One region of the Stutzerimonas tianxiuensis genome, then DNA from elsewhere that is predicted to be linked to it. Evidence: predicted binding sites of a transcription regulator. Region 1 holds the regulator's gene; each other region holds the start of a gene.
The links. The regulator FliA, encoded in region 1, starts transcription of late flagellar genes. The targets are predictions, from matches to a motif close to CTAAAGTTTNNNNNNNNNNNGCCGNTAA.
Positions count from the first base shown of each region.

Region 1 (7,792 bases):
GATATTCGAGTCTGAAGAAAGGATCTCCGATACACGGCGGCGGAAGAAACCGGAATCGTCCACCACCAGGACCTTGACTGCCATAAAACAACTCCTAGCGACAGCGGTCCGAGAAGAAACCGCTGCCTACTGATCAGATCCGGCGCGCGTAACGCTTGAGCATGCTCGGGACGTCCAGGATCAAGGCGATACGACCATCGCCGGTGATAGTCGCGCCGGACATCCCCGGAGTGCCCTGCAGCATCTTGCCCAACGGCTTGATCACCACCTCCTCCTGCCCCACCAGCTGATCGACGACGAAGCCGATACTTTGATTGCCGACGTTGAGGATCACTACGTGCCCTTCACGCTGCTCTTCGAGCTCGGCTCCGTGCACCAGCCAGCGCTTGAGATAGAACAACGGCAGCGCCTTGTCCCGGACTATCACGACCTCCTGACCGTCAACCACATTGGTACGGGATAGGTCGAGGTGGAAAATTTCATTGACGCTGACCAGCGGGAAGGCGAACGCCTGGTTGGCGAGCATCACCATCAGGGTCGGCATGATCGCCAGCGTCAGCGGCACCTTGATCACAACGCGCGAGCCCTGGCCCTTGTTGGAAAAGACGTTGACCGTGCCGTTGAGCTGCGAAATCTTGGTCTTGACAACATCCATACCGACGCCGCGGCCGGACACGTCGGAGATTTCGGTCTTGGTCGAGAAGCCCGGCGCAAAAATCAGGTTGTAAGATTCCAGATCGCTCAGTCGGTCGGCGGCGTCTTTATCGAGCAAACCTTTCTCAACTGCCTTCGCACGCAAGACGTCCGCATCCATGCCTTTACCGTCATCGGTGATCAGCAACAGGATATGGTCGCCTTCCTGTTCAGCGGAAAGCACGACCTTGCCGGTGCGCGGCTTGCCTGCGGCTTCGCGCTCTTCCGGAGTTTCGATGCCGTGGTCCACCGCGTTGCGCACCAAGTGCACCAGTGGATCGGCCAGCGCCTCGACAAGGTTCTTGTCCAGATCGGTTTCTTCACCGACCAGCTCTAGATTGATCTCTTTCTTGAGGCTGCGAGCCAGATCGCGAACCAGACGCGGGAAGCGGCCAAAAACCTTCTTAATCGGCTGCATGCGCGTTTTCATCACGGCACTTTGCAGATCAGCGGTCACCACATCGAGGTTGGACACGGCCTTGGCCATGGCTTCATCGGCACTGTTGGAGCCCAGGCGCACCAGGCGATTACGCACCAGCACCAGCTCACCAACCATGTTCATGATTTCATCAAGTCGGGCGGTATCGACTCGAACGGTTGTCTCCGCCTCGCTCGCGGGCTTCTCCGGTGCGGCGGCAGGCTTGGATGCAGGCTCTGCTTTAGCCGGAACAGCGGCTTTGCTCGCAACGGTGCTTACAGCTGGCTTCGCAGGCGCAGCCTTCTTTTCCGCAGGCGCGGTAACCGCTGCGGGCTTAGCAACAGGCACAACTGCAGCCGCAACTGGTGCAGCCGCGTCGGGCTCAAACTTTCCTTTTCCATGCAGCTGGTCCAGCAGCGCTTCGAACTCGTCGTCGCTAATGTCGTCACCACCAGCAGCTACAGGCTTGGCCGCCGCTTCAGCGGGTGCGGCTGCCACCGGCTCGGCGAACTGGCCTTTGCCATGCAGCTGGTCGAGCAGCGCCTCGAACTCATCATCAGTGATCTCGTCGCTGGCAGACGGTTGCACAACAGCCGCCGCCGATGCTGCCGGCTTTGCGTCCTGCTCAGCCGCGAACTGGCCTTTTCCGTGGAGTTGATCAAGCAACGATTCGAACTCCTCGTCGGTGATCTCGTCAGCGGCACTGGAGGCTGGGGTCTCGACAGACTCTTCCAGCGCGCCAAGAAACTGCTCGAACTCGCTATCGGCAGTAACCGCAGGCTCGGGTTCAGCCTCGACAGGGGCTTCGACCACAGGTTCCTGCGCACCGGCCGGCTCAGCCAAGCGGGCCAGCGCTGCCAGTAGCTCAGGGGTCGCCGGGGTTACCTCGGTACGCTCGCGCACCTGGCTAAACATTTCATTGACGGAGTCCAGAGCCTGGAGAACGACATCCATCAATTCCGAGTCGACGCGACGTTCACCCTTGCGCAGGATGTCGAAGACGTTTTCGGCGATGTGGCAGCATTCCACCAGCTCATGTAGCTGGAGAAACCCGGCACCGCCTTTTACCGTATGGAAACCGCGAAAAATCGCATTGAGCAAGGCTGTGTCATCGGGGCTGCTTTCCAGCTCCACCAGCTGCTCTGACAATAGTTCGAGAATCTCGCCGGCCTCTACCAGGAAATCCTGGAGGATTTCTTCATCGGCGTCGAAGCTCATATTTAACTTCCCCTAAAAGCCCAGGCTCGAAAGCAGATCATCGACATCGTCCTGCCCGGAAACGACGTCTTCACGTATATCGGCATGCATCTGCGGACCTTCACCATTGGAAGGCTGTTTTTCTTGTTTTTTTAGTTCCTGCTCGGCGCGCATCGCTTCGCGGTCATGCTGGATGCCCGCCACGCGGTCAACCTGGCCTGCCATCAGCACCAGATTAAGCAGGTTACTTTCGAGTTCGGTAATGAGCCGGGTCACCCTTTTGATCACCTGACCGGTAAGGTCCTGGAAATCCTGGGCCAGCATGATTTCGCTAAGGTTCTGCGACAGCTGACTGCCATCGTTCATGCTGCGCTGGAGAAACTGATCGATGCGTTTGACCAGGTCGCGGAACTGTTCAGCGTTCATATCGCGACGCATGAAGCGCTGCCAATCGGCAGTCAGGCTCTGGGCTTCGTAGCTGACGTAGTTCACCAGCGGCGCCGATTCCTCAACCAGGTCCATGGTGCGGTTGGCCGCTTTTTCGGTCATCTCCACCACGTAGGACAATCGGTCCGTGGCGTCGGTGATTGGCGACGGATCACCCCCCGTCGCACAGGTGTCCATTTCGAGCTTGACGATGGCGTTGTGCAGCTCACGCGTGAGCTTGCCGACTTCCTGGTACAGCCCCAGGTTGCGCGCCTGATTGAGCTCGTTAAACATCTGCGTCGCTTCTTCGAAGCGGCCTTGCTGCAGACTTTCAATCAATTGGGGTGCATGAGCCCTCAGAGTCGCTTCGAACTCTGCCAGGCCTTGGTCTGCTTGCGTCATAGTGCCCTCGCGGCGTTACTGCTTCAGCCGTTGACGCGCTCGAAGATCTTTTCGATCTTTTCTTTGAGCACTTGAGCCGTGAATGGCTTGACCACGTATCCGTTAACGCCAGCCTGCGCGGCCTCGATGATCTGATCGCGCTTCGCCTCGGCGGTCACCATCAACACCGGCAGGTGCTTGAGGCGCTCGTCGGCGCGCACAGCGCGCAGCAGGTCGATGCCGCTCATGCCGGGCATGTTCCAGTCGGTGACGAGAAAATCGAAACTTCCGCTCTTCAGCATTGGCAAAGCAGTAGTGCCGTCGTCCGCTTCGGCGGTATTGGTAAAGCCCAGATCGCGCAAGAGGTTCTTGATGATCCGTCTCATGGTCGAAAAATCGTCGACGATGAGGATTTTCATGTTCTTGTCCAAGTACACCTCCGTAAACCCGAATCCGAGACCTGCTCACGGTCTGTTTGCGGGCCTCATGAATGAAGCTCGTAAGCGGTCTCTAATGCTTTGTTGCAAACCGGTCGTTAACGCGCGCGCCACTCGCCAAGACGAGCCCGCAGACGTGCCGCGCACTGACTGTGCAATTGGCTCACCCGCGATTCACTGACGCCCAGTACCTGACCGATTTCCTTCAAGTTCAACTCTTCGTCGTAATACAGCGAAAGCACCAACTTTTCACGTTCGGGCAGGTTGCCGATGGCTTCAGCCAACGCCTGTTGAAAACGCTCGTCTTCGAGATCGCGGGACGGTTCCGGATGGGTGCTGGCAGCATCCTCCTCGAACTCCCCATGCTCACCTTCCTGAAGCAGATCATCGAAGCTGAACAGGCGGCTGCCCAAGGTGTCGCCCAGAATGCCGTAGTACTCATCGAGACTCAATTTAAGTTCGGCCGCAACTTCCTGATCTTTAGCGTCGCGTCCTGTTCTGGCCTCAATTGCCCGAATCGCCTCACTGACCATGCGCGAATTCCGGTGTACCGAACGCGGCGCCCAATCACCCTTGCGCACCTCGTCGAGCATCGCACCGCGTATGCGAATACCCGCGTAAGTCTCGAAACTCGCACCCTTGCCGGCGTCATATTTCTTTGACGCTTCCAGCAAGCCGATCATCCCAGCCTGCATCAGGTCGTCGACCTGCACGCTCGCCGGCAAACGCGCCAGGAGGTGGTAAGCAATGCGTTTGACCAGCGGCGCGTATTGATCGATGAGTTGGTACTGCGAGTCTTTAGCCTGAGCTTTGCTGTAATACATACCGAATCCAGCCGCTATTGTTCGTTAGGCTCTGCGGCGGGCCTTACCAGGCGCTCCACAAAGAACTCCAGATGACCGCGTGGCGTTGCCGGCAACGGCCAGGTGTCAACTTTCTGCGCGATGGCCTTGAACGCCAGCGAACACTTTGCACGGGGGTAAGCTTCATAAACGGCGCGCTGCTTCTGCACGGCCTTGCGCACAGACTCATCGTAAGGAATCGCGCCTACATACTGCAGCGCCACGTCCAGGAAGCGCTCAGTCACCTTGGTCAACTTGGCGAATAGATTGCGGCCTTCCTGCGGCGCATGGGCCATGTTGGCCAGTACCCGGAAGCGGCTGATGCCGTAGTCGCGATTGAGCAGTTTGATCAGCGCGTAGGCATCGGTGATCGACGTGGGTTCGTCGGTCACCACCAGCAGCACTTCCTGTGCGGCGCGCACAAAGCTCACTACCCCGTCACCAATGCCGGCGGCGGTGTCGATGATCAGCACATCGATGTCATCGCCGATATCGCTGAACGCTTGGATCAGGCCGGAGTGCTGCAGCGTCGATAGCTGCACCATGCTCTGCGTGCCGGATGCGGCCGGCACGATGCGGATGCCGCCCGGCCCCTGGATCAGCACGTCACGCAGATCGCATTCACCGGCAATGACATCAGCCAGGGTGCGTTTGGTTGTCAGGCCGAGCAACACATCGACGTTGGCCAGACCAAGGTCGGCGTCGAGCAATACGACCCGACGCCCGAGATCGGCCAGCGCCAAGGACAGATTGACCGATACGTTGGTCTTGCCGACGCCACCTTTGCCGCCGGTCACTGCAATAACCTGTACGGGATGCATACCCATTTTCACACGCCTATCTCTTGCTGGAGCCCTAGGGCCATCGATGCGTTCAGCCCGAACGCGTCTTCTTTGTGTGTCACACGTAGCAAAGCGTTCATCCGACCTTCCGAGAACCGTTGTAAAGATCGGAGAACATGTCAGCCATGGTTTCCTCGCTCGGATTCTCTTCCGATTGCAAGCTCACCGCACGACTGACCAACTGGTGACTGCGAGGCAGATGCAGGTCGTCCGGAATACGCGGCCCATCGGCGAGGTAAGCGATAGGCAGATGCTGACTGATGATAAGCCCCAACACATCGCCCAGGCTGCCGGCCTCATCCAGTTTAGTCAGGATGCAGCCAGCCAGCCCGCAACGGCGGTAATTGTGCCAGGTCGCCTTGAGCACCTGGCTCTGGCTGGTCGCTGGCAGAACCAGATAATTTTTCGCCTTGATGCCACGGTCCGCCAACGCTTCGAGCTGCACCTTCATCATCGAGTCACCCGCGGGTAGACCAGCGGTATCGACAAGAATCAGGCGCTTACGAGCCAGCGGCGCTAGTGTTTTGCTCAAGGGCTGACTCGGGTCCAGCTGAATAACCGGTACGTCGAGAATACGCCCCAGTGTTTTCAGCTGTTCCTGAGCCCCAATCCGATAGTTGTCCATGCTCGCCAGAGCGATGCTCTGCGGGCCGTGCTTGAGCACGTAGCGTGCAGCGAGCTTGGCCAGGGTGGTCGTCTTGCCGGCACCGGCTGGGCCGACCAGAGCGATCACCCCGCCCTCTTCCAGCGGCTCGACCTTGGTCACCTTGATCGATTGCGCCAGATGAGCCAATAACATCCGCCAGGCCTGGCGTGGCTCCGATACGGTGGAGACTTTTTCAAGCAAGGCGCGAGACAGTTCGGCCGGCAAACCGATGCGCTGCAGGCGGCGCCAGAGGCCAGCCTGTTGCGGACGGCGGCTCTGCTCCTGCCCCCAGGCAATCGAACCGAGCTGCACTTCGATCAGTTCACGCAGACCCTGCAACTCCGACTGCATCGCCTCGACCGCACGCGATTCGAACGACGGGCTCGCGGCGCCGGGGGTTACCTGGGGCGCAGCTGCGGGCTTCTCGTCAAGCAGCTGACGATCCTGACCAGCCGAACCGCGCGCTGGCGCGCTGATTTCGGCGTGGGCACTGGCAAGTCGCGCCTGAGTCTTGCGCAGCTCGGCTTCGAGAGCCGGATTAGGCTGCTTCGCCACAGCCGATTCCATCGGATAATCAAGCACAGCGGTCAGCTCGACGCCGCCAGCGACCCGACGGTTTCCCGTGATCACGGCGTCAGCGCCCAGCTCGTCACGAATCATCTTCATGGCGATACGCATGTCGGCTGCGAAGAAACGTTTGACCTGCATGGCCTGTAGCCCTCAGTTAATTCTGACCCACCGTTGAAACGATGGTGACCTGCTTGTTATCCGGTATTTCCTGATAGGCCAGGACATGAATGTTCGGTACGGCGAGGCGGGCAAACCGCGACAGCATCGCGCGGACTGGACCTGCCACCAGCAGAATCGCCGGCTTACCTAACATTTCTTGACGCTGTGCCGCTTCTACCAGAGAACGTTGCAACTTTTCGGCCATTCCCGGCTCGAGGAGAATGCCATCTTCCGAGCCTTGCCCAGCCTTCTGAAGACTATTGAGCAATATCTGTTCCAACCTGGGTTCAAGGGTGATCACAGGCAGCTGCGGCTCAAGCCCGACAACGTTTTGCACGATTGCACGAGACAGCGCGACACGTACTGCCGCTACCATTGCGGCGGGATCTTGACTCTTGGCAGCGACGTTGGCGATGGCCTCGGCTATCGTACGGATGTCACGCACCGGCACCTGCTCCTGCAGCAGCGCCTGCAGCACCTTGAGCAACGTGGACAAGGAAATCATCCCTGGCACCAGCTCCTCGGCGAGCTTGGGCGAGCTCTTGGCCAGCAATTGCAGTAGCTGCTGAACTTCCTCATGCCCGAGCAATTCATGGGCATGCTTGTGCAGTATCTGGTTGAGGTGCGTCGCCACCACAGTACTGGCATCGACCACCGTGTAGCCGAGCGATTGCGCCTGATCGCGCTGGCTGGCTTCAATCCATACCGCCTCCAGCCCGAAAGCCGGGTCCTTGGCGGCGATGCCGTTGAGCGGGCCGAATACCTGCCCCGGATTGATTGCCAGCTCGCGATCCGGATACACCTCGGCTTCCGCCAGGCTCACACCCATCAGCGTCAAGCGGTAGGCGTTGGGCAGCAGGTCGAGATTGTCGCGAATGTGCACCGACGGCATCAAAAAGCCGAGATCCTGGGACAGCTTTTTGCGCACGCCCTTGATCCGGGCCAGCAACTGTCCACCCTGATTGCGGTCGACGAGGGGGATCAGCCGGTAACCGACCTCCAGGCCGACCATATCCACCGCCGTCACATCATCCCAGCCCAGTTCCTTGGTCTCGGCGGCCCGCTGGGCAGGGAGCATTTCCTGCTGCTTCTGCACCTCCTGCTCGGCCTGTTGCGTGACCTGCTTCTGACGGTGCCAGATCCAGTAGGCGCCACCTGCAGCTACCGCACCAAGGCCGAGA
Region 1 is NZ_JBPVWS010000002.1:81,159-88,950, reverse strand. It holds gene ACSSNI_RS03035 (protein-glutamate methylesterase/protein-glutamine glutaminase) at 1-84, opposite strand, end outside; gene ACSSNI_RS03030 (chemotaxis protein CheA) at 134-2,329, opposite strand; gene ACSSNI_RS03025 (protein phosphatase CheZ) at 2,342-3,136, opposite strand; gene ACSSNI_RS03020 (chemotaxis response regulator CheY) at 3,160-3,534, opposite strand; gene fliA (RNA polymerase sigma factor FliA) at 3,651-4,376, opposite strand; gene fleN (flagellar synthesis regulator FleN) at 4,391-5,221, opposite strand; gene flhF (flagellar biosynthesis protein FlhF) at 5,313-6,590, opposite strand; gene flhA (flagellar biosynthesis protein FlhA) at 6,607-7,792, opposite strand, start outside.

Region 2 (7,792 bases), on a different contig from region 1:
ACTGCCTGCTCGGCAGCTAGAGGGTACGTTGAGGCCGGCATCATTGAGCACATCGAGCAGATTGCTGCCCTTCGCCACCCGCCAGGTCCGCTCCCCGTGGGTGATCTCAGGCATTCACCGCAGCCCAGCTGGTCTCGCACCGATTTCGACCATTTCCCTTGGCTCGGTACAGCGCGTCGTCGGCGCGCTGCAAGGATTCATCCAGATCGTCGCCTTCACGAAGCAGGGTCAAGCCGACCGAGAGGCTCAAATGACCAGCCTGCTTAGCCCCTTCCGGCAGCGGGGCATTGGCGAAAGTTTCGCGCAAGCGCTCGCAACAAGCGCTGAATTGCTCGGCGTCGGTGTTCGGCAACAATAGAACGAACTCTTCACCACCGTAGCGAGCCAATATGTCGTCGTCTCGCAGACAGGATCGAGCCACGGACGCAAAGGTTTGCAACACCCGATCACCCACTGCATGTCCATGCAGGTCGTTGACCCGTTTGAAATAGTCGAGATCGATCAGCGCCAGGCCGGACTGATGCCCTGCCCGTAGCCGACTCAGCTCGGCTTCCGCCTTGCGCAGGAAGTGTCGGCGGTTGTAGAGACCCGTCAACTCATCGGTCGAGGCCAGGTCTTCCAGCTGCCGCATCATGCCACGCAGCGTTTCCTGGTGAGCCTGCAGAGCAAAGCGGCGCTGACGCATGCGTTGGCGCAACCTGTAGACATAGCTGACGAACAAGCACATCCAAACCAGGGTCACCAGCAGCACGCCAGTCTGCAGCAGTGCCGTCTGCGGGTCATTCAGGTGACCCATTTGCGCATCGAAATACACCATACCGACGAAGCTGAAGAGCGCCAGCACGGCATAACGAACAAAGATTTTTGGCGGGAGGAACACAGCAAACATCAGCACCAGCACGTACAGCACCAGCAACGATCCACGGTTATCGCCGAGATTGAACAGAAAGAAGGTCAGCCAGACCAAGGCAACCAGCACTTGTGGTTCGGTCAGACTGGGGTCGCGAAAGCGCAGGTTGTGGCCTCGATAGAAGACCCAGAAAAAGGTTAACTGGCTGGCCGCAATCATCACCGACCCCGCGACCGCCGTCTCGACCGGCGCTTGGTAGAAACCGGCAGCCACAGTAATCCAGGTGAGCAGCAATGCCAGACCGTAGGTGGCGGCCGCCATGCCAAAGCGCTTGGTCACCAATAACTGCAGCGCTTGCTGTTCGCTTTCGTCACGACTAGCGCGCATGGAATCCATCCCATAGTGGCAATTCGTCACACTTTACGCTGCGCGTTGTAAAAATCCTATACGCAGCTGTATCGACAGTATGAGAAAACATCACCAGAAACCGCTGCCATCGGACGATCATCTTCAACAAGACCTTTGCTATTGCGCTCGCGCCGATGTGGAGCCGACATCTCGGCCCGTAGTGCAACGCCGTGTCGCTGCCAGCGTCATGCCAGTTTCCGCAGTGCATCCCTTCACCTTTGGTCCGTCTGTGTTCCCTGCTCTACGGCAGGTTATACTGCCGCGCATTTTTTACTGAGCGTGTCGGTCGCTTTCTCGATACGCACTGTTTTCGCCCCGCCAAGAGGACGCGCTGCATGACCGTGATCAAGCAAGACGACCTGATACAAAGCGTTGCTGACGCTTTGCAGTTCATCTCCTACTACCACCCCGTCGACTTCATCCAGGCGATGCACGAGGCCTACCTGCGCGAAGAGTCGCCAGCAGCCCGCGATTCCATGGCACAGATCCTGATCAACTCGCGGATGTGTGCGACCGGCCACCGGCCGATCTGCCAGGACACCGGCATCGTCACTGTATTCGTGCGCGTGGGTATGGACGTACGCTGGGACGGCGCAAGCATGAGCCTGGACGACATGATCAACGAGGGTGTTCGCCGTGCCTACAACCTGCCGGAGAACGTTCTGCGTGCTTCGATCCTGGCCGACCCGGCAGGTTCCCGCAAGAACACCAAAGACAACACGCCAGCGGTAATCCACTACTCCATCGTCCCCGGCGACAAGGTGGAAGTGGACGTCGCAGCCAAGGGTGGCGGTTCGGAAAACAAGTCGAAGATGGCGATGCTCAACCCATCCGACTCCATCGTCGACTGGGTGCTGAAGACCGTTCCGACCATGGGCGCCGGCTGGTGTCCGCCGGGCATGCTCGGCATCGGCATCGGCGGCACCGCCGAGAAAGCGGCGGTGATGGCCAAGGAAGTGTTGATGGAATCCATCGACATCCATGAGTTGAAAGCCCGCGGCCCGCAGAACCGCATCGAAGAGCTGCGTCTGGAGCTGTTCGAGAAGGTCAACCAGCTGGGCATCGGCGCCCAGGGCCTCGGCGGCCTGACCACCGTGCTCGATGTGAAGATAATGGATTACCCGACCCACGCCGCCTCGCTGCCGGTGTGCATGATCCCCAACTGCGCCGCCACCCGCCACGCACACTTCGTGCTTGACGGTTCCGGCCCGGCCGAACTGACCCCACCGCCGCTGGATGCCTACCCCGAAATCGTCTGGGAAGCCGGCCCGAGCGCACGCCGCGTCAACCTCGACACCATCACCCCGGAAGAGGTGCAGAGCTGGAAGCCGGGCGAGACCGTCCTGCTCAACGGCAAGATGCTCACCGGCCGCGACGCCGCGCACAAGCGCATGGTCGACATGCTGAACAAGGGCGAAGAACTGCCGGTAGACCTCAAGGGTCGCTTCATCTACTACGTCGGCCCGGTCGATCCGGTCGGTGACGAAGTGGTTGGCCCGGCTGGCCCGACCACCGCGACGCGCATGGACAAGTTCACCCGTCAGATTCTTGAGAGCACTGGCTTGCTGGGCATGATCGGCAAGTCCGAGCGCGGCCCGATCGCCATCGACGCGATCAAGGACAACAAGGCTGTCTACCTGATGGCGGTCGGCGGTGCGGCTTATCTGGTCGCTCAGGCAATCAAGAAGTCCAAGGTACTGGCCTTCGCCGAACTGGGTATGGAAGCCATCTACGAGTTTGAAGTGCAGGACATGCCTGTCACCGTTGCGGTCGACACCAACGGCGAGTCAGTGCACATCACTGGCCCAGCAATCTGGCAACAGAAGATCGCCGACAGCCTCGCGGTCGAAGTGCAGTAAGCGACACGCCGACACAAAAAAGCCCGGCCAATTGCCGGGCTTTTTTATTCTTTCAACGCGCGATTAGCGATTGAAGCGCTCAACCAGCGCGCGCAATCCACGTGAGGCGTCTTCCAGCTCGCGCCCACGTTGCATGGTCAGGTCCGCCTTGCCGGCATTCGTGTCGGTGGTTACGGCGATATGGGTAACCTGCCGTGCGATGTCTTCCGCCACATGCGCCTGCTCTTCCGCGGCGGCAGCCATTTGCTCGCTCATGCCGGTGATCCGGTTCACCGCTTCACGAATGCCTTGCAGCGCCTGCTGAGCCTCGATGACCTGAGCCAGTCCTTGCGCCGCTTCCTTGTCACCCACCTGGGCGATCGCGACCGCCTCGCCAGCCTTGGTGGTCAATGATTGGATGATGCCCTGGATCTGCTGGGTCGACTCTCGAGTCTTGCTGGCCAACGCCCGCACCTCGTCCGCAACCACGGCGAACCCCCTGCCCTGTTCGCCGGCGCGCGCGGCCTCGATCGCAGCGTTAAGGGCCAGCAGATTGGTTTGTTCGGCGATGGTCTGGATCATTCCGGCGGCCGACATGATTTGCTGGGTTTCGCCCGCGAGTTCGTTCACCGCATTGCCGATACTGGTCACGGTGTTCGCGAGCGACTCCATGGCCTTGCGCGAACTTGCTGCGACCCGGTCACCCTCGTTCGCCAGGCCATTAGCAGCGCTCGCTTCAGCTGCAGTTTGTTGCACATGGCTGGCGACTTCAGTGATTGATGCCGTCATCTGAGTGACCGCCGTGGCCGTCATGTCGGTCTCACCGCGTTGCTGGCGCAGGTCGTTCTCGGTCTGGCTAGCGAGCATAGACGTTTGCGCCGAGGCGCTTTCGACCTGTACGGCAAGATCCGACACACGCGTCAGCGCGGTACGCAAACGTGCGTCCTCACTGATCAAGGCCATTTCCAAACGCGCCGCATGGCCTGAGTGATGGGTATAAGTAAGCGCAACGACCGGGTCGGTAAACGCTTCAGGAACACGCATAAGAATCCGCTTCAGCTGCCGTTCCGCCGAAACATGAGAGCTCAGGCCCAGCGCGAAGAACAAGCCAAGCACCACGACCACTTCAACCACAGGCGGCAGCCAGAACATACCCGCCGTCGCCAGCGCGGCTGCGCTCACAGGCAGTGCCAATACACGTGCCCAGCCAGAGGCCCGCCGGCCGAGCGAAACGGCAGGCTGGCCTGCCCGCAGACGCGCATAGAGCTCAGTGGCTTTGGCGACCTGCTCGGCAGTCGGCCTGACCCGTACCGACTCGAAGCCAGTCAGCTTGCCGTCGTCGAGAATCGGTGTGACATAGGCGCTGACCCAGTAAAAGTCGCCGTTCTTACAGCGATTCTTCACCACGCCCATCCAGCTTTTACCCGCCTTCAGGTAGCCCCACATCGCCTGAAATACCGCCGGCGGCATATCTGGATGGCGGACCAGATTATGGTCACTGCCGATTAGCTCAGCCTTGGCATAGCCGCTGATTGCAACGAATTCGTCGTTGCAATAAACAATCTTGCCCTGGGTATCGGTGGCAGAGATCAAACGCTGATGCGCCGGAAAGCTCCGCTCGGTATTGCTAACAGGTCCGTTGTTTCGCACTTTGATCTCCGTATGGTTAGTCGATTCTAGACAGACTCACTGGTCATGACGAATCAATTTGTTACAGACATCGGGCATGGACCTGAGAACTTGAACGAGCGCCGTGCTTATTTGACGAAAAGCGACGAATGGAGGGCAGTGGACGGCTAGCGCGGCGCTATAGAGCGGTTTGACGCAACTGCACGAACATTGCTTCGACCTTTGATCTGGCCCATGGCGTTTTGCGCAGAAACGTCAGGCTCGACTTGATACTGGGGTCGCTCTTGAAGCAGCGAACATCGACTCGCTCCGCCAGCCCTTCCCAGCCATAGTGAGCCTGCAGCTCGACGAGTATCGATTCCAGCGTTACGCCGTGGAGCGGGTCTCGGGGTTGGGTCATGGTGGCCTCAGACCTTGAGCAGGCAGCGCCTGCGGAGTGAAACAAAAAGGCCCGCCGGAGCGGGCCTTGAACGGAGCGGCATCTTACAGACTGATGCGGGTCCCTAGCAGCTCGAGAAATGCAGCCAGCCAGGCGGGATGTGCTGGCCACGCCGGGGCAGTCACGAGATTACCGTCGGTGTGTGCTTTGTCGACGCCAATGTCGACGAACTCACCACCGGCCAGGCGGACCTCCGGCGCACAGGCGGGATAAGCGCTACACGCACGCCCTTGCAGCACATCGGCCGCCGCCAGCAGCTGAGCGCCATGGCAGACCGCAGCAATCGGCTTTTTCGCTTCACCAAAGGCCTTGACCAAACTGATCACCTGCTCATTGAGGCGAAGGTATTCAGGCGAACGGCCTCCCGGCACCACCAAAGCATCGTAATCTTCGGCCCGCACCGCAGCGAAATCGAAGTTCAGCGCAAAATTATGGCCGGGCTTCTCGCTATAGGTCTGATCACCCTCGAAGTCATGAATCGCGGTGCGGACGGTGTCGCCAGCCTTCTTGTCCGGGCAGACCGCATGCACGGTATGACCAACCATCTGCAAGGCCTGAAACGGCACCATGGTTTCGTAATCTTCGACGTAGTCACCGACCAGCATCAGAATTTTCTTCGCAGCCATCAGAACGCTCTCCCTTTCAGTTGGACACTTTATAAACGGCCCGGCCAGTGCCGTCAGCCGCTTCGGTTGAAGATGTTAATCACGAGCCGATCAAGCAGCCCCCACAAGCGCTGGTAGACGCGCTGGCTCAGCGGACGAGAATGCCACTGCTCAAGATCAATTTCGAAGCTGTGCGAAAAATCAGTTTCAAAGCTGCTGGCCACCGACTCACTGAATTGCCGGTCGACCGCTTCAAGATTGGCTTCCAGGTTCCAGCGCAAATTCCAGTGATCGAAATTACACGAGCCGACGCTGACCCAATCATCGACCAATGCCATCTTCAGGTGCAGAAAGTGTGGCTGATATTCATGAATGCGCACGCCGGCTCGCAGCAGCCTTGGATAATAGCGCTGCCCGGCATAACGGACCGAGGGGTGATCAGTGTTGCGGCTGGTCAGCAACAGCCTTACATCGACGCCGCGTCTCGCCGCGCGCATCAGCTCCCGACGAACGCGGCCAGTGGGCAGAAAATAAGGGGTCGCCAACCAGATTCTGCGTTCGGCGCGCTGCAGGTTGCGCAGCAGGCTATGGAGAATGTCCCGATGTTGCCGCGCCGCCGAGTAGGCCACTCGGCCCATGCCATCATCGAGTGACGGATTGGCTGGGACCTTTGGTAGTCGCTGCGGTAGCGGCAGCTGCCAGATTCTCTTTTTCAGGCACAACGTCCATTGCACATCGAACAGATGCTGCCAGTCGGCAACGAGCGGGCCGCTGATTTCAACCATCGCTTCGTGCCAGTGCTCATCCGGCTCAGAAGGGTTCCAGAACTCATCGGTAGCCCCTGTCCCGCCTACAAAACAACGGGTGTCATCGATAAGGATCAGCTTGCGGTGATCGCGGTGCAGATTGCGAAACTTCAACCGAAGTCTCAGCGGATTGTACTGACGCAGGTCGACCCCCGCGTCGGTCAGCCGCTGTCGCGCCTTCTGTCCCAATTTGAGGCAGCCGAAGCCATCGAACAGGCAGCGAACCCGCACACCGCGACTAGCGGCCGCGACCAGAGCATCGGTCAGCTGGTCTGCGCAGGCGCCATCTTCAACAAGATAGAGTTCGACATCGACCCGATGCTGGGCAGCGTTGATGCACGCCAACATGCGCGGGAAGAACTGCGGCCCGTCGAGCAGTAGCTGGAATTGATTGCCCTCTCGCCAGGGGAAAACCTTGCCGGCAAGCATCATGACCGGCATCCCCGCAGCAACGCCGCGCCAGGGACCAGAGTAGGGATACAGCTCAATGGCATTGAAATCCTTGTCAGGTAATTTTACAGGGGCGCTTCGATCACCTGCGTTGCTGAAGCCTGGGGAGACTGACCCGTGCTACTTCAGCACGCCTGTTATAGGTCCGCAGCGCAGCGAGGAGTTCCCGGAGACTGGCGATTAGCTAGTCACGCCTGCCGTCATCGGCCATCAGCCCAAACAGCTCGGCTGCCTGCGCCAACCGCTTGGCCTGTGCGCTACGAGCCAGCTGCAACACACCGCGGTCGCGCTGCCAGAGATCCGACCAGTGCTGCGGACCGGCTGCCAGCGCAGCATCGAGCGCCTCAGTGAGCGCCATGAATTGCAAATTCAGCGCAGCCAGCAACAGATGCGTTGCCGCATCCGCTGGCGGCAACCGGGAGATCTCAGCCGCGCCAGGCAAGATGCCGAGTAGTTGCAGTTGCAGCCGTTGCGGCCAGCCACATTGCAACCCGACGCCATAAAGCCAGCTAACCAGAGCCACTAGCACGTGAAGGTCTTCCAGCGTCCGAAACGGCTTGACGTAATCGTCCCAACCGTCGCCAGCCAAGCGGTCGCAGGCCACGTTCGCCAATCGCAAGCGGCCGTGCGGGATATCCGGCACCAGCGCCAAGGCCGGCCCCGCCTCGACACGGACGCCAGGATCAGTCGTACGAACCACGCAGACGCTCAGCCGCGGGCGCTCACCGAGCACTTCATCACGTGCTGGCACCAGCAACCAGGCAGCA
Region 2 is NZ_JBPVWS010000013.1:79,421-87,212, reverse strand. It holds gene ACSSNI_RS16640 (iron-sulfur-binding ferredoxin reductase) at 1-114, opposite strand, end outside; gene ACSSNI_RS16635 (GGDEF domain-containing protein) at 107-1,237, opposite strand; gene ACSSNI_RS16630 (fumarate hydratase) at 1,594-3,117, shown strand; gene ACSSNI_RS16625 (methyl-accepting chemotaxis protein) at 3,181-4,746, opposite strand; gene ACSSNI_RS16620 (VF530 family protein) at 4,904-5,125, opposite strand; gene ACSSNI_RS16615 (DJ-1/PfpI family protein) at 5,209-5,793, opposite strand; gene ACSSNI_RS16610 (phospholipase D-like domain-containing protein) at 5,844-7,004, opposite strand; gene ACSSNI_RS16605 (acyl-CoA dehydrogenase middle domain-containing protein) at 7,210-7,792, opposite strand, start outside.
Region 2: a site for FliA is predicted at 4,814-4,841, ahead of ACSSNI_RS16625 (methyl-accepting chemotaxis protein). Genes of this name have one in related genera too.

Region 3 (7,792 bases), on a different contig from region 1:
CCGCTCTCCTGCCGCGCTCGACTGCTCGGCGGCCTGTGTACTTTGTTGCGCCAACCCAGCTGCCTGAGTGACATTCTGGTTGATGTCTTCGACTACGTGCGTTTGTTGCAATGTAGCGCTGGCTATCGACGCGTTTAATCCCGACAGGTTGCGCAGTGCCTGGGCAATTTGGCCAAGGCTTGCCCCGGCCTGACTCGCTTGCTCCACGGTGGCCTGGGAAGCTCGGCTGCTTTCCATGATCACCGTGACGGCTGCACCTGAGTTCTTCTGCAGGCGTTCGATCATTGTGTGAATCTCGGCCGTTGAGGTCTGGGTGCGTTGCGCAAGCAGGCGAACCTCGTCGGCTACCACTGCGAAGCCTCGACCTTGCTCACCTGCGCGGGCTGCCTCGATCGCGGCGTTTAGTGCGAGGAGGTTGGTCTGATCGGCGATCGATCCGATGACCTCGAGAACCGATCCGATCTTGGTGGTCTCGTCAGCTAACGACTGGATGACGCCGACCGCTTCGTTGATGGTGGTTGAGAGCTGGTCGATCTGCTGCAAGCTGGCTTCGATATTTCGTTGCCCCAAGCCTGCCTGTTTCTCCGCGTCACCTACTTCATTGGATGCCTGTTCAGCATTCTTCGCCACTTCCTGAACAGCATAGGTGACCTCGTTGACGGCTGTGGCAACCAGCTCCATTTGTTGCGACTGTTGCTGACTCTGCTTGTGCGCCTGTCCGGCCAGACCGCCGAGTGCATTAGAGGAGGTTTCCAGTGCGCCGGAGGTTTCAAACAGTTGCCCGATCACCGAGCGAAGCTTGGCCGTGAAGGTGTTGAAGTCGCGGCTAAGGGTGGTCAATTCGTCGTTGCCCGACACGTCGAGGTTCCGCGTCAGGTCGGCTTCGCCGCTGGCAATGTTGGCCATCGCCTGCATGGAGTGGCGCAATGGCTGAGTGATACTGCGGATGAGAATGGCGACCAGCACCGCCATCAGCGCAGCAATTGCCAAGCCAATGATCGAAAAACGTACTAGATAATTCTGGAACTCCGCTTCGACGTCGTCGACGTAGATCCCCGAACCTATGATCCAGCCCCATGGCTTGAACAGCTCGACATAGGAGATCTTCGGCACGGGGTCTTTCTCGCCGGGCTTCGCCCATTGATAGTCAACCAGGCCGGCACCTTTGAGTTGGGCAATCTTGACCATCTCGTTGAACAGTTCTTTGCCGTTCGGATCCTTAACCTTGGACAGATTCTGGCCCTCAAGCTCGGGTTTCATCGGATGCATGACCATGACGGGCTGCATGTCGTTGATCCAGAAATAGTCGTTCTGGCCATAGCGAATCAGACGAACCTGATCCATTGCGGCTTTCTGTGCCTCGGCCGTCGTCATGCTCCCGTTGGCTTCGAGCTGCTGGTAATAGGTCAGTACGCCTCGCGCGGTCTCGACGATGTTTTGCGTCATCACCTGCTTGCCTTTGTACAAGTCGCTACGCACCTGCTGGATCATCAGCAGGCCAAGCACGAAGAGCATGACCACCGCTACCAGCGGAATCAGCCAGAGGCGCTTACTAATCGGGAAGTTTCTTAGCAGATTCATAGGGTTGTAAGCTCCTGTTAATGTCTTGTGTTTTTTATTATTCGAATAGGGAGTGGAGCGCGGCGACACGGTCTGCCCTGAAAAACAGTTAAGGCAGCGGTTTTGGTCATGGCTCATGAATAGCGTTTCGGCTGTCAGTTGAAAAAGATGAGGGTGGCCGCGTTCACCAATGAATTTACTTGGCTAAAGCGAGTCAGAACAGCGCTCAGATGGCTATCTGACATATACCTTTGTGGCATATTCAGCCGCGATAAAATCCAGCGTTAAATTGGGGAAATAGATGGACCTATGGATTGCCTTTCAGGCGTTGCTTCTAGGGGTAGTGGAAGGCATCACGGAGTTTCTGCCTATATCGAGCACCGGGCACCAGATCATCGTCGCGGACCTGATCGGTTTCGGCGGGGAAAGAGCGCTGGCTTTCAACATTATTATTCAGCTAGGCGCCATCCTGGCGGTTGTATGGGAGTACCGGCGCAAGATAGTCGACGTGGTAGTCGGCCTGCCGAAACAGAAGCAGGCCCAGAAGTTTACCGGGAACCTACTGGTCGCGTTTTTTCCGGCGGTGGTGCTTGGTGTCACCTTCGCTGATCTCATCCATGAGTTCCTGTTTAACCCGATCACGGTTGCTGCCGCACTGGTAATTGGTGGCGTAGTGATGCTCTGGGCTGAAAAGCGAGTGCATGAAGTGCAGGCCGAAACGGTTGATGACATGCACTGGAGCCAGGCCCTGAAGGTGGGTTTCGCACAGTGCTTGGCTCTCATTCCCGGCACCTCCCGTTCGGGTGCAACGATCATCGGTGGATTGTTGTTCGGGCTGTCCCGAAAGGCAGCCACAGAGTTTTCGTTCTTCCTGGCCATGCCAACCATGGTCGGTGCTGCGGTGTACTCGGGTTACAAGTATCGAGATCTTTTTCAGCCAGCCGATTTGCCGGTGTTTGCTATCGGCTTTGTTACATCGTTCATCTTTGCGATGGTGGCTGTCAGAGCCTTGCTGAAATTTATAGGCAACCATAGCTACGCGGCATTTGCCTGGTATCGAATCATCTTCGGCATCATCATCCTTGGAACCTGGCAGTTCAGCCTGATCGACTGGAGTACGGCGGCTGGCTGAGCACGCTTGAACAGATAGCCAAGGAGCGCTTACGTGCCCTCGTTCGAACATCAGCTTCTATCAGTCAACGGCATCACACTCAGCATCTATAGCGCGGGTCCCCTGGATGGGCCTGTAGTCTGGTTGCTGCACGGGTTTCCTGAAAGTTGGTATTCGTGGCGCCACCAGATACGGCTGCTGGCGGAGGCGGGATATCGGGTGTTGGTCCCTGAAATGCGCGGCTACGGGCAGACCAGCGCTCCGGATGATGTCTCCAGCTATGACCTGATGACCGTCTGCGCAGACATCCAGGCGGCGATGGACCTGCTTGGTCAGCGTTCGGTAGCAGTGGTGGGGCACGATTGGGGCGCACCGGTCGCCTGGCATCTAGCCTTGCTTGAGCCGCAACGAGTCAGAGTGATCGCCGCCATGGCCGTGCCCTATGGTGGTCGTCCGAAACGACCTGCTATAGAGATCATCCGCAGCCAGTTCGCTGATCGGTTCAACTACATTCTTTACTTTCAGCAGCCTGGTGTTGCCGAGACCGAATTGGATCAGGACATTCCGCGCACGTTGCGGATGATGATGCACAACACTTCGGCGGCGGTCCCCAAGGATTTCTTTCTACAGGACAAGCCGGCCGGCAGCTCGCTCTATCAGGGCATGCGAGATCCCGGCGCGCCCCCAGCCTGGTGCGCTTCGGACGCGTTCGCCGTCTACCTCGCTACGTTCGAGGGGCGTGGCTTTCGTGGCGCACTGAACTGGTATCGCAATTTCGAGCGTAACTGGGAGCGCACAGCGCCGTTAGCCGAGCGAAAGGTTGAGCAGCCCGCGCTTTTCCTGCTGGGCGACAAGGACCCGGTCGGTACTCTGGAAGCCCATACGCTGCAGAAGATGCCCAGCTGGGTTTCGGACCATGAGCAGCACATCGTCGAAGACTGTGGTCATTGGATACAGAGCGAGCAGCCCGAGCAGGTCAACAGGCTTCTTCTCGGTTTTCTTGAGCGCCGCTACACCCAGGCCCGATAGCGGCTAGCTGCTCGTAGCGCCAGAGGTAAGCGGCTAGAATCCCCGGTTTTCCCGCGGGATCACTTGCCATGGAATTACGCGGTCAGCTTAAAAGCTGGAACGATCAAAAGGGATTCGGTTTCATTCGGCCGGAACAGGGTAGCGAGGAAATCTTCGCGCATATTTCGGCCATGCGCGGCGCTCGCCGTCCGGTGCAGGGCGACCGGGTACTCTACATCAGTGAACGGGACGAGAACGGACGCCTGCGCGCCACGCATCTCCGCCTGGACGCAGGGCTGTCTTTAGACGAGCCGGCCATTCGACGAAAGCCGCCTGGGGTAGCGATCCAGTCCGCGCAGAATAGAAGCACCCAACCAAGGGCCAAGTCGCAAGCAAGGCCTCGGCGCAACGGGGCGATAAGGTGGCCGCCCCTAAAACTCCTAGGGTTGATTCTGCTCTGTCTTTTACCGGCGCTCGGGCTTTTTCGTATGGCGGGGCAGGGTAGCTACTGGCCGCTCTGTGCCTATCTCTTGGGTAGCCTGTTGGCCTTTGGGCTCTACCTGCACGACAAGCGCAGCGCACTGCGTAGCGGCCGGCGTACACCCGAGGCCCGCCTGCATCTGGTTGAGTTGCTGGGTGGCTGGCCGGGTGCGTTGATCGCTCAGCAGGCATTGCGCCACAAGACCCGTAAATTCTCATTCCAGCTGGTGTTCTGGCTGATCGTTATCGTTCATCAGGCCGCGTGGCTGGACTACCTGTATCTCCAGAGCATGTATCGACTCCTGCCGCAGTTCTGAGTACATAAAACCAACGACAGCAGATCCAAAAGCGCCCCGGATTAGCGGGGCGCTTTCGTGCGTTGCGGACCTTTAGATCACGCCGAGGCTGCGCAGGTAGTCATCGTACGTTCCGCTGAAGTCGGTCACGCCCGAAGCCGACAGCTCGATAATGCGGGTCGCTAGCGACCCGACAAACTCCCGGTCATGGCTGACGAAGATAAGAGTGCCCGGATAGTTCTCCAGTGCAAGGTTGAGCGCCTCGATCGATTCCATATCGAGGTGGTTCGTAGGTTCGTCCATCAGCAGCACGTTGGGCTTTTTCAAGATCAACTTGCCGAAGAGCATGCGGCCCTGTTCGCCACCGGATATCACCCGGACGGATTTCAGGATTTCGTCGTTGGAGAACAGCATGCGACCGAGCGTGCCGCGCACGACCTGCTCGCCACCTTGCGTCCATTGACTCATCCAGTCGAACAGCGTGACATCGTCTTCGAAGTCATCGGCGTGATCCTGAGCGTAGTAGCCGAGTTCGGCGCTCTCGGTCCACTTCACCGAACCCGCATCGGGTTGCAGCTCGCCAACCAGCGTGCGCAGCAGGGTGGTCTTGCCAATCCCGTTAGGGCCGATGATGGCTACGCGCTCTCCGGCCTCGACCGTGAAGCTGAAATTCTTGAACAGCGTTTTGCCGTCAAAGCCCTTGGCCACATGCTCCACGGTCACAGCCTGGCGGTGCAGCTTCTTGGTTTGCTCGAACCGGATGAAGGGGCTGACACGGCTGGACGGCTTGACCTCGGCCAGCTGAATCTTGTCGATTTGCTTGGCCCGTGAAGTCGCCTGCTTGGCCTTGGAGGCGTTGGCCGAGAAGCGGCTGACAAAGGTCTGCAGTTCGGCGATTTGCGCCTTCTTCTTTGCGTTGTCCGACAGCAGCTGCTCGCGTGATTGGGTCGCCGCGGTCATGTACTCGTCGTAGTTGCCAGGGAACAGGCGCAACTCGCAGTAATCCAGGTCCGCCATGTGCGTGCACACGCTGTTCAGGAAGTGGCGGTCGTGGGAGATGATGATCATGGTGCTGTTACGCGCCGTGAGTACGTTTTCCAGCCAGCGGATGGTGTGAATGTCCAGGTGGTTGGTTGGTTCGTCGAGCAGCAGCACTTCAGGGTCGGAAAACAGTGCCTGCGCCAGCAACACGCGCAGTTTCCAGCCGGGGGCTACCTCGCTCATCGGGCCGAAATGCTGCTCCAGAGGAATACCCAGGCCCAGCAGCAGCTCACCAGCGCGAGACTCGGCCGTATAACCGTCCATCTCGGCGAAATCGGTTTCCAGCTCTGCCACCGCCATGCCGTCTTCTTCGCTCATTTCTGGCAACGAATAGATGCGCTCGCGTTCGGCCTTGACCTTCCACAGCTCCTCATGACCCATGATCACCGTGTCGATGACATTGAAGTCCTCGTAGGCGAACTGATCCTGCCGCAGCTTGCCGAGGCGCACGTTGGGCTCGAGCATGACCTGGCCTGCGGACGGCTCAAGATCGCCACCGAGGATTTTCATGAACGTCGACTTGCCGGACCCGTTGGCGCCGATCAGGCCGTAGCGATTGCCATTGCCAAATTTGACGGAGACGTTTTCAAACAGCGGCTTGGCGCCAAACTGCATGGTGATGTTAGCTGTAGAAATCAAGAAGCTCTATCTCGCGGGTTTCAGAGTGTTAGGTATCGGCTTGTGCATGCTTGGAGCGAGCGTTGTTGCTCGTTCGCCCAAATCCCCCTCAGCGTTGATCCGGCGGGCGTACGTTGGCAGCAGCATTCGTGCGCAAGGCCGAGCTGTTGGGATAAAGGTAGGGGTTCATGCCAGACAGTGCCGCTATTGTCGCATAGCTGCGCCGGCAGTTGTATGAGGTCCACAAAAGCAAACGCCCCGAACCAGTCGGGGCGCTCACTCATCTACCGCTTCGTCGTCAGGCTGCTCTAGACAGCCTGCGATCTGAGCGTTGTCACTGAAGCGTCAAACGGCAACCACGTCGATCTTTGCCTTCGCCGCAGACTCGCGGAATTCGGCAATTTGATCGAAGCTCAGGTAGCGGTAAACGTCAGCCGCCATGGTGTCGATCTGAGCAGCGTAGACCATGTACTCCTCGACAGTCGGCAGACGGCCAAGAATCGAAGCAACAGCTGCCAGTTCGGCAGAAGCCAGGTACACATTGGTCGCGTCGCCGAGGCGGTTGGGGAAGTTACGAGTCGAGGTGGAGACGACTGTCGAGCCGGTTTCAACACGTGCCTGGTTACCCATGCACAGCGAGCAGCCCGGCATTTCCAGTCGCGCACCGGCACGGCCGTAGATGCCGTAATAACCTTCCTCGGTCAGCTGATGCTGGTCCATCTTGGTCGGAGGCGACAGCCACAGGCGTGTCGGTAGAGCACCTTCGACCTTGTCCAGCAACTTGCCGGCGGCGCGGAAGTGACCAATGTTGGTCATGCACGACCCGATGAACACTTCGTCGATCTTCTCGCCTTGAACGGTCGAGAGCAGGCGAGCGTCGTCCGGGTCATTCGGTGCACAGAGCACAGGCTCAGTAACTTCGGACAGGTCGATCTCGATGATCTCGGCGTATTCGGCATCCGCATCGGCAGCCAGCAGCTCCGGCTGGGCCAGCCAGGCTTCCATGGCCTGTGCGCGACGCTCCAGCGTACGAGCATCGCCGTAGCCTTCGCTGATCATCCAGCGCAGCAGGGTGATGTTCGACTGCAGGTATTCGGCGATCGCCGCTTCCGGCAGCTTGATGGTGCAGCCGGCAGCAGAGCGCTCTGCCGAGGCGTCAGACAGCTCGAACGCCTGTTCTACGGTCAGCTCGTTGAGGCCCTCGATCTCGAGAATGCGGCCGGAGAAGATATTCTTCTTACCTTTCTTCTCTACGGTCAGCAGACCTTTCTGGATTGCGTAATACGGAATCGCATGAACCAGGTCGCGCAGGGTGATGCCAGGCTGCATCTTGCCCTTGAAGCGAACGAGTACCGACTCCGGCATGTCCAGCGGCATGACACCGGTGGCTGCGGCAAAGGCGACCAGACCGGAACCGGCCGGGAAGGAGATCCCCATCGGGAAACGGGTGTGTGAGTCACCGCCGGTTCCGACAGTATCCGGCAGCAGCATGCGGTTCAGCCAGCTGTGGATGATGCCGTCGCCGGGACGCAGGGAAACACCGCCGCGGGTCATGATGAAGTCCGGCAGGGTGTGGTGAGTGGTGACATCGATCGGCTTCGGATAAGCCGCGGTATGGCAGAAGGACTGCATCACCAAGTCGGCAGAGAAGCCGAGGCAAGCCAGGTCCTTCAGCTCG
Region 3 is NZ_JBPVWS010000003.1:222,165-229,956, forward strand. It holds gene ACSSNI_RS06120 (methyl-accepting chemotaxis protein) at 1-1,581, opposite strand, end outside; gene ACSSNI_RS06125 (undecaprenyl-diphosphate phosphatase) at 1,862-2,692, shown strand; gene ACSSNI_RS06130 (alpha/beta fold hydrolase) at 2,726-3,700, shown strand; gene ACSSNI_RS06135 (DUF1294 domain-containing protein) at 3,769-4,476, shown strand; gene ACSSNI_RS06140 (ABC-F family ATPase) at 4,549-6,135, opposite strand; gene acnB (bifunctional aconitate hydratase 2/2-methylisocitrate dehydratase) at 6,460-7,792, opposite strand, start outside.
Region 3: a site for FliA is predicted at 1,706-1,733, ahead of ACSSNI_RS06120 (methyl-accepting chemotaxis protein). Genes of this name have one in related genera too.

Region 4 (7,792 bases), 140 kb from region 1:
AGTGGGCCACCGGCATAAGCGCGATCAGCCACAGGGAAGCCATGGATGAAGGCACCCAGTGCGACCCCCTGGAAGAAGGTTGCGGCCAGCGAGCCACCAACAAAGGCCTTGTCCCACACGTGCTGTCGGGCTGCGCTGGCCTTGAAGCGAAACTCGAACGCCACACCACGAAAGATCAACCCCATCAGCATGAAGATGATCGGCAGGTACAGCGCCGAAAGCACAACCGAATAAGCCAGCGGGAACGCGGCGAACAGTCCGGCCCCACCTAGGACGAGCCAGGTCTCGTTGCCGTCCCAGATCGGCGCCACGGTATTCATCGCGACATCGCGCTCGGAGGTATCGGCCAGAAACGGAAAGAGGATGCCAATACCCAGATCGAACCCATCCATCACCACGTACATCATGATGCCGAAGATGATGATGACGGCCCAGATCAGCGAAAGATCAATTCCCATAACTCAGTTCCTCTCGCCCAGTTGGTCACCATGATCGTGAGGGATCGCCTCGTCTGCTGCGGACAGTGGCCGCATCGGCGTGCGCTTCTCGCCCGGCCCACCAGCGCCCTTCTCGTTGCCTTCATTGATGATCGGCCCTTTGCCGATCAGACGAAGGACGTAGACGAAACCAATGCCGAATACCGCGAAGTAGATCAGGACGAACATCGCCAGGGTCAGCCCCAGCTGCCCGGCGCTATGGTTGGATACCGCATCGGCAGTCCGCATGATCCCGTACACCACCCAGGGCTGCCGCCCAACCTCGGTGGTAAACCAACCGGCGAGAATCGCAAGAATCCCCGACGGGCCCATCAGCAATGCGAGACGCAAGAATGGCTTGGAGTGAAACAGTCTGCCGCCGCGACGCAGCCACAGACTCCAGAAACCGGTGAAGATCATCAGCAGTCCCAACGCGACCATGATCCGGAAGGTCCAGAAGACAATGGTTGAATTGGGCCGGTCCTCCTTGGGGAAGTCCTTCAGCGCCGGGATCTGCTCGGTCAGGCTGTGCTTGAGAATCAGACTGCCCAAATAAGGAATTTCGACCTTGTAGCGAGTTTCTTCCCGCTCCATGTCCGGCCAGCCAAACAACAGTAGCGGCGTCGGCTCACCTGAAGTGTTATCCCAGTGACCCTCCATCGCGGCGATCTTGGCGGGCTGATACTCAAGGGTGTTGAGACCATGGAAATCCCCCACCACTGCTTGGATTGGCGCGACGATCAGCGCCATCCACATCGCCATGGACAGCATCTTGCGCACTGCGGGGTTGTCGTTGCCGCGCAGCAGGTGCCATGCGGCAGAGGCGCCTACCATGAACGCCGTCGCGAGAAACGCGGCAATCGCCATGTGGGTCAGACGGTAAGGAAACGACGGGTTGAAGACGATAGCAAACCAGTCCACTGGAATCACGATGCCATCGATAATCTCGTGACCCTGCGGGGTATGCATCCAGCTGTTGGATGCCAGGATCCAGAAGGTTGAAATCAAGGTGCCGACTGCGACCATTAATGTCGAAAAGAAATGCAGCCCAGCGCCAACGCGGTTCCAGCCAAACAACATGACACCGAGGAAACCGGCCTCGAGGAAGAACGCGGTGAGTACCTCATAAGCCAGCAACGGCCCCGTGACGCTCCCAGCAAACTCGGAATAGGCGCTCCAGTTCGTGCCGAACTGGTACGCCATGACGATGCCAGAGACCACCCCCATACCGAAGTTGACGGCAAAAATCTTCAGCCAGAAATGGTACAGATCTCGATAGACCTGGCGCTTGGTTTTCAGCCACAACCCTTCCAGCACCGCCAGGAAACTCGCCAAACCAATGGTGATCGCTGGAAAGATGATGTGGAACGAAATCGTGAAAGCAAACTGGATTCGCGCAAGCTCAAGCGCTTCCAAACCGAACATTAACCACCCCTCGTCAGTAAGCCACCAGCCCCTGGCTTGTTAGTCAAAGCACGCATTACTGACAGCATTAAACCGCAAGGGTGCGTCGATTACCCCGTTACAGGTTGACGCAGGTCAAGGTAAACGCTCGAAGGTTGTGGTCAGGCCAACCTCTGGCACGTTGCTGTCTGGCATGTGCAGCAACGGTCACGTCGCGGGGTTCAGCGCATCAGCAAGGCATCATCACGCAGCATCAGCCTCGGAAGTAACCCACCTTGCGATTCAACTCCTGAGCGAGCGTCGTCAGGTCTCGACTCGAGGCGGCGACTTGATTGGAGGCAGCAGAACTGGCGACGGCCGAATCATGGATGCGCGTGACGCTCTGGTTCACCTCCTCGGCCACCGCACTCTGCTCTTCCGAGGCCGTTGCGATCTGAGCATTCATTTCGTTGATCGAGCCGACCTCTTGGCGAATCTTCGACAGCGCCCCCTCCGCCTCGTGAGTTTGCTCGACCGTCTGTTGCGCCATTCGCCTACTGGCCTGCATCACCTCTGTCGCCTTGCCTGCTCCAGCCTGCAAGGACTCGATCATTTCACTGATCTCACTCGATGACTGCTGGGTACGGTTAGCCAGCGACCTCACCTCGTCGGCCACGACCGCGAATCCTCGGCCGTGCTCCCCGGCCCGCGCCGCCTCGATGGCAGCATTCAGGGCCAAAAGGTTGGTCTGCTCTGCAATGGCGGTGATGACCTGAAGAATTTTTTCGATGCTGCCGCTTTGCTCGGAAACCTGGGTAACCGTTTCGGTGGCCTCCTCAAGCACCTTGGCCAGATTGTGGATCGATATCGCCGTTTCACCCACCACACGGGTACCGGTCTCGACTTGCTCGTCGGCACTTTTGGCTGCAGACGCGGCGCGGGCAGCAAAGTTGGCGACTTCACTGACGGTCGCTGCCATCTGATTGATCGCGGTCGCCACCTGCTCGGCCTCGGCGGACTGCTGCTGGATCTGCTGATTGCTGTTGGACGATGAGGTCAGCAGTTCCCCTGACGCCACGCCAAGCCCGTCTGCAGCCGCACGAACTTCGGCGATGATGCCGGTCAATCGGCTGGCCATTTTTGCAGTCGCACCCATGACGCTGTCCGGATAGCGGGTGAGGATCACCTGGCCGAGGTCGCCATCGGCAAGGTTGCCGATTACGCGGGCCACTTCATCTGGCTCTGCGCCGAGGGTTGATCGCAACTTGCGGATGATCAGCACTGCGATCGCCGTGCCCAATAAAATCGCTATGCCGGTGACAGTGACGATGAGCATGAGAAAGCCGCTAGCCGTATCACGTACCACGGTCACCTGCTGATTTATGGACATCTCCTGATGATCGATAAAGGCATTGATCAGGCGCAGCCATTCGTCATAGCCACCTGCGACGTTTTCCAGGAGAAAGGCGTAGGCTCGTTCCGAGCCTTGAGCGAACCGCATGTCGATAACTTGCCTGGTCAGCTCATTGGTCTTCACTTCTACCGCTTCGATCTGTCCCATCAGTTGAAGCTCGATAGGGTCAGCGGTGCGCTGGGCCAACATTGCCTTCATCGGACCGGCCGAGTCGGCATACATTTTTGCAAGCCGGTCGATTTCAGCTACCCGATTACGCGCAAAATTCGGGTCAGCCGCGCTTACCGCATCGCGTACTGCAATTGCCCGGTCGTGAACGCTTCCTCGGAAGTTGATCGCGTATCGCTGCTTCAAACCTGCCTGAGAACTGATGCTCTTCATGGTCTGATCAATGGTGTCGACCTTGAACGCACTGATCATCGCAACAACCGCCATCAACGCGAGTACGACGAAAAAACCGAGACCGAGGCGCCTGGACACTGACATATGCTTGTTCATGATGAGTCTCTGTACGGGAGCTGCTAGGCAGCCAGCGATAAAGGTCGTTACGGCGCGCCACCAGAAAACTCTGAGGCGGCCATATCCTGCACAAGAAGATGGCACATTGATATATATTTGTACAAGTATTTCGCGTTTATCGGCAGTAATAAGTAGTTATTCCGATGCAAAACCCTCCCATAGAGCGAAAAAACCTCCACCTTGCACGCTGGATGTACAAGTTTGAGAATTTAGCTTGATACAAGGGCGCGCAGACCCAGACCAGACGCATCGGCGTGGGTGAGGCATATTGAAGTGATCGAAACGAGCATGAGGAAGGTAGAAACGAAAAAAGCGGCCTTATGGCCGCTTTTCGCGTGGCTTCCGCAAATGGGAAGCAGATATGGCGCAGCGGACGGGACTCGAACCCGCGACCCCCGGCGTGACAGGCCGGTATTCTAACCGACTGAACTACCGCTGCGCGTCGGCCGGACTTTCGTCCGATTCGCAAAGCTTCAATCCTCAACCGTTGTGACTAGTGGCTGATCGCCCTGCGAGGCGCGCAATTTACGCACCCCCCCTCACCAAGTCAACACTGTGCCGCGATTATTTATAAAAAAATAACGGCGAACCCAAATGGTTGCTGTAATTGACCGGCCGCTGGGCACCTTTTGCCTGAAAAACAGTCAGTTGCACTGGCATAGTCAGGTGCTTGTTTGTCATGGTCTGGGTCTACACTGCCAGCCAAGCCCGCCGCTTGCAGCTTCCGCGATCCGAACAAGCGGTCACCATCATCAATTACTTGGTTTCATGGAGCGCCTAGCTTGGCTTCCCCCGCAGCACTGCAGAAAGTTCGCCAGTATGCGCCCCTGGTCGTTAGCGCAGTTGTCGTCGTGCTGTTCGGCCTCTATCTGGCTGGCCAGATCATGACCTGGCTCAAACTGACTCAAACGCCGCCTGCCGCTATGCTGGACGATCGCCAAGCTGCCGGGGCCGCACCTGATCTCGAGCGAATGGAGCAGCTATTTGGGTCTCCCCCTTCAACCGACCAGAGCTATAGGCCCGGCGAATCGAGTTCTAATCTAACCTTGCTAGGCAGCTTCGTTCATGCGGACCCGGCTCGGTCGACCGCAATCATTCAGCTGAGCAGCCAACCGCCGCAGCTTTACCGGATTGACCAGGAGCTTGAATCGGGGGTGCGCCTGTACAGCGTTCACCCAGACAGGGTCGAAGTGAAGCGTGGTGCTCGTATCGAGAGCTTATTTTTCCCAAGCGTTCGCTCCCCCACGGCCGCGCTCGATAGCCTGCCCGACTATAGTGAGCCAGCGGAGGAGGAAATACTCGACCCGCAAGCCGAGATGCTTCAACAGCAGATGGAAGCACTCCGGCAACAGATGGAAGGGACTACAAGCCCGCCAGAAACCATGCCCTCCGACGAACAGACCACGGAAGACAACTGACCGATGCTGCCATTTTCCTCCCGCCCGCTCATTGCTTTGCTCGCCGCCGGTCTGCTTGCCGCTTCCCTGCCTCTGCACGCCGCCGACCCAGGAATCGAGCCGAGCGAGACCCAACAGGACGGCTGGACGATCAACCTCAAGGATGCGGATATCCGGGCCTTTATCGATCAGATAAGCCAGCTGACCGGGCAGACCTTTATCGTCGATCCTCGCGTAAAGGGACAAGTGAGCGTCGTGTCGTCAACGACCCTTTCCCTTGAAGAAATCTACCAGCTCTTCCTGTCAGTCATGGCCACCCACGGCTTCAGCGTGCTCACCCAGGGTGAAGTAGCTCGAATCGTGCCCAATGCTGAAGCCAAGTCGGAGGCTGGCGGAGGACCGACCGGTGGAGATCTGCTGGAGACCCGCGTCATCCAGGTCCAGCACACCTCTGCCACTGAATTGATTCCATTGATCCGTCCCCTGGTGCCGCAATATGGGCACCTTGCGGCCGTCAGCTCAGCCAATGCGCTGATCATCAGCGACCGCAGCGCCAACATCGCGCGCATCGAAGACTTGGTACGCCAGCTCGACAAAGCCCAAAACGACGATTACTCGGTGGTGAATCTGCAATACGGCTGGGCTGTGGACATCGCTGAGGTTCTGCGTAACACCTTGGCACGCGGAGAAGCCAAAGACACTGCCGGTGCACAGATCATTGCCGATTCGCGCACCAACCGTCTGATCTTTACCGGACCAGAACTGGCTCGCCAGAAGTTGGCCAGCCTGGCTAAGACACTCGATTCACCCAGCACGCGCTCAGCCAATACCCGAGTGATTCGCTTGCGCCACAATGACGCCAAATCGCTCGCCGAGACGCTCGGAGACATTTCTGAAGGGCTCGCCGCGCCTGGGGATGGCGAAGCCCAGGGTGGCCGCCAGCAGAACATACTCATTCGCGCCGACGAGAGCCTCAACGCTCTGGTCATGCTGGCCGAACCGGAACTGATCTCGACGCTCGAATCGATAGTTCGCCAACTCGATGTGCCCCGGGCCCAGGTGATGGTGGAAGCAGCCATCGTCGAAGTATCCGGGGACATCACTGACGCACTTGGCGTGCAGTGGGCCGTGGATGCGCGAGGAGGCACTGGCGGAGTCGGTGGTGTCAGCTTTGGTAACACGGGGCTCTCTATCGGCAGCGTGCTCAATGCCATCAATGACAATGAGATCCCGAGCAATCTGCCCGACGGCGCCATCATCGGTGTCGGCACGCGTAGCTTTGGTGCACTGATTACCGCACTGTCTGCCAACAGCAAGAGCAACCTGCTTTCGACCCCGAGCCTGCTGACGCTAGACAATCAGGAAGCCGAGATTCTGGTGGGCCAGAATGTGCCATTCCAGACCGGCACATACACAACCGACGCGTCTGGTGCGAACAACCCGTTTACCACGATCGAGCGAGAGGATATTGGCGTCACACTCAAGGTGGTCCCGCATATCAACGAGGGCGCCACGCTGCGCCTGGAGATCGAGCAGGAGATTTCATCGATCGCACCGTCCGCAAGCCTTTCGGCGCAGGCCGTGGACCTGGTGACCAACAAGCGATCGATCAAGAGCACCATCCTCGCCGAAGACGGCCAAGTCATCGTACTGGGTGGTTTGATTCAGGACGACGTGACTCGTACCGATTCCAAGGTGCCGCTGCTCGGCGATATCCCACTGCTGGGAGCGTTGTTCCGCTCCACCCAGGAGAGTCACATCAAACGCAACTTGATGGTGTTCCTACGGCCGACAGTGATTCGCGACCGTGCTGGCCTGGCCGCGCTGTCCGGCAAAAAGTACAGCGACATCCGAGTCATCGAAGCCAGCCCAGGCAGCCCGAGTATCCTGCCAGCCACGCCTGAAGGCCTGTTCGATGGGCAGGGTCAGCCGGCCCCGGCAATCGACCTGCGCTCCAACGAACCCAGCCAACGCAGCCGTCTGCCAGCTACACCGGCAACGCAACGCGCGCCACAGAGCTTCACCGCACAACCGCAGCCTCCGGTTCAAGCGCCGGTTCGCTCAGGCTGGGCAGTGCAGCTGGCGAGCCTGCAAAATGGCGACAGTGCTCGGGGGCTGGCGAACAAGCTTCGCGAGGAAGGATTTGAGGCCTACCTGCGCGTCAGCGGGCGCACGCACCGGGTGTTCGTGGGCCCGATAGACAGCCGGCAGGAAGCCAGTCGAATTCGGGACCAACTGGAGATCGAACAGCGGCTTGATGGTTTTGTGGTGAATTTCGAGCCGATGAAGAACTGAACCACTGACACTCGACACTGACAGGTTGCGTCGGCGTCCAGCCAGTAAAAAAGCCCCGCTTAAGCGGGGCTTTTTTTACTGTATCGATCTAAAGCGCAGCCAATCCTCGTGCGAGATCAGCTTCCAGGTCAGACACATCCTCAAGCCCCACTGCTACCCGAATCAAGCTATCACGGATCCCTGCTTTGGCTCGGTCTTCGGCAGATAGACGCCCATGGGTGGTGGATCCGGGATGGGTGATGGTGGTTTTGCTATCACCCAAATTCGCCGTGATTGAGATCAAGCGAGTGGCATCGATGAAACGCCAG
Region 4 is NZ_JBPVWS010000002.1:222,146-229,937, reverse strand. It holds gene cydB (cytochrome d ubiquinol oxidase subunit II) at 1-458, opposite strand, end outside; gene ACSSNI_RS03795 (cytochrome ubiquinol oxidase subunit I) at 462-1,901, opposite strand; gene ACSSNI_RS03790 (methyl-accepting chemotaxis protein) at 2,134-3,771, opposite strand; tRNA gene ACSSNI_RS03785 (tRNA-Asp) at 4,155-4,231, opposite strand; gene ACSSNI_RS03780 (type II secretion system protein N) at 4,575-5,210, shown strand; gene gspD (type II secretion system secretin GspD) at 5,214-7,484, shown strand; gene ACSSNI_RS03770 (O-succinylhomoserine sulfhydrylase) at 7,573-7,792, opposite strand, start outside.
Region 4: a site for FliA is predicted at 3,818-3,845, ahead of ACSSNI_RS03790 (methyl-accepting chemotaxis protein). Genes of this name have one in related genera too.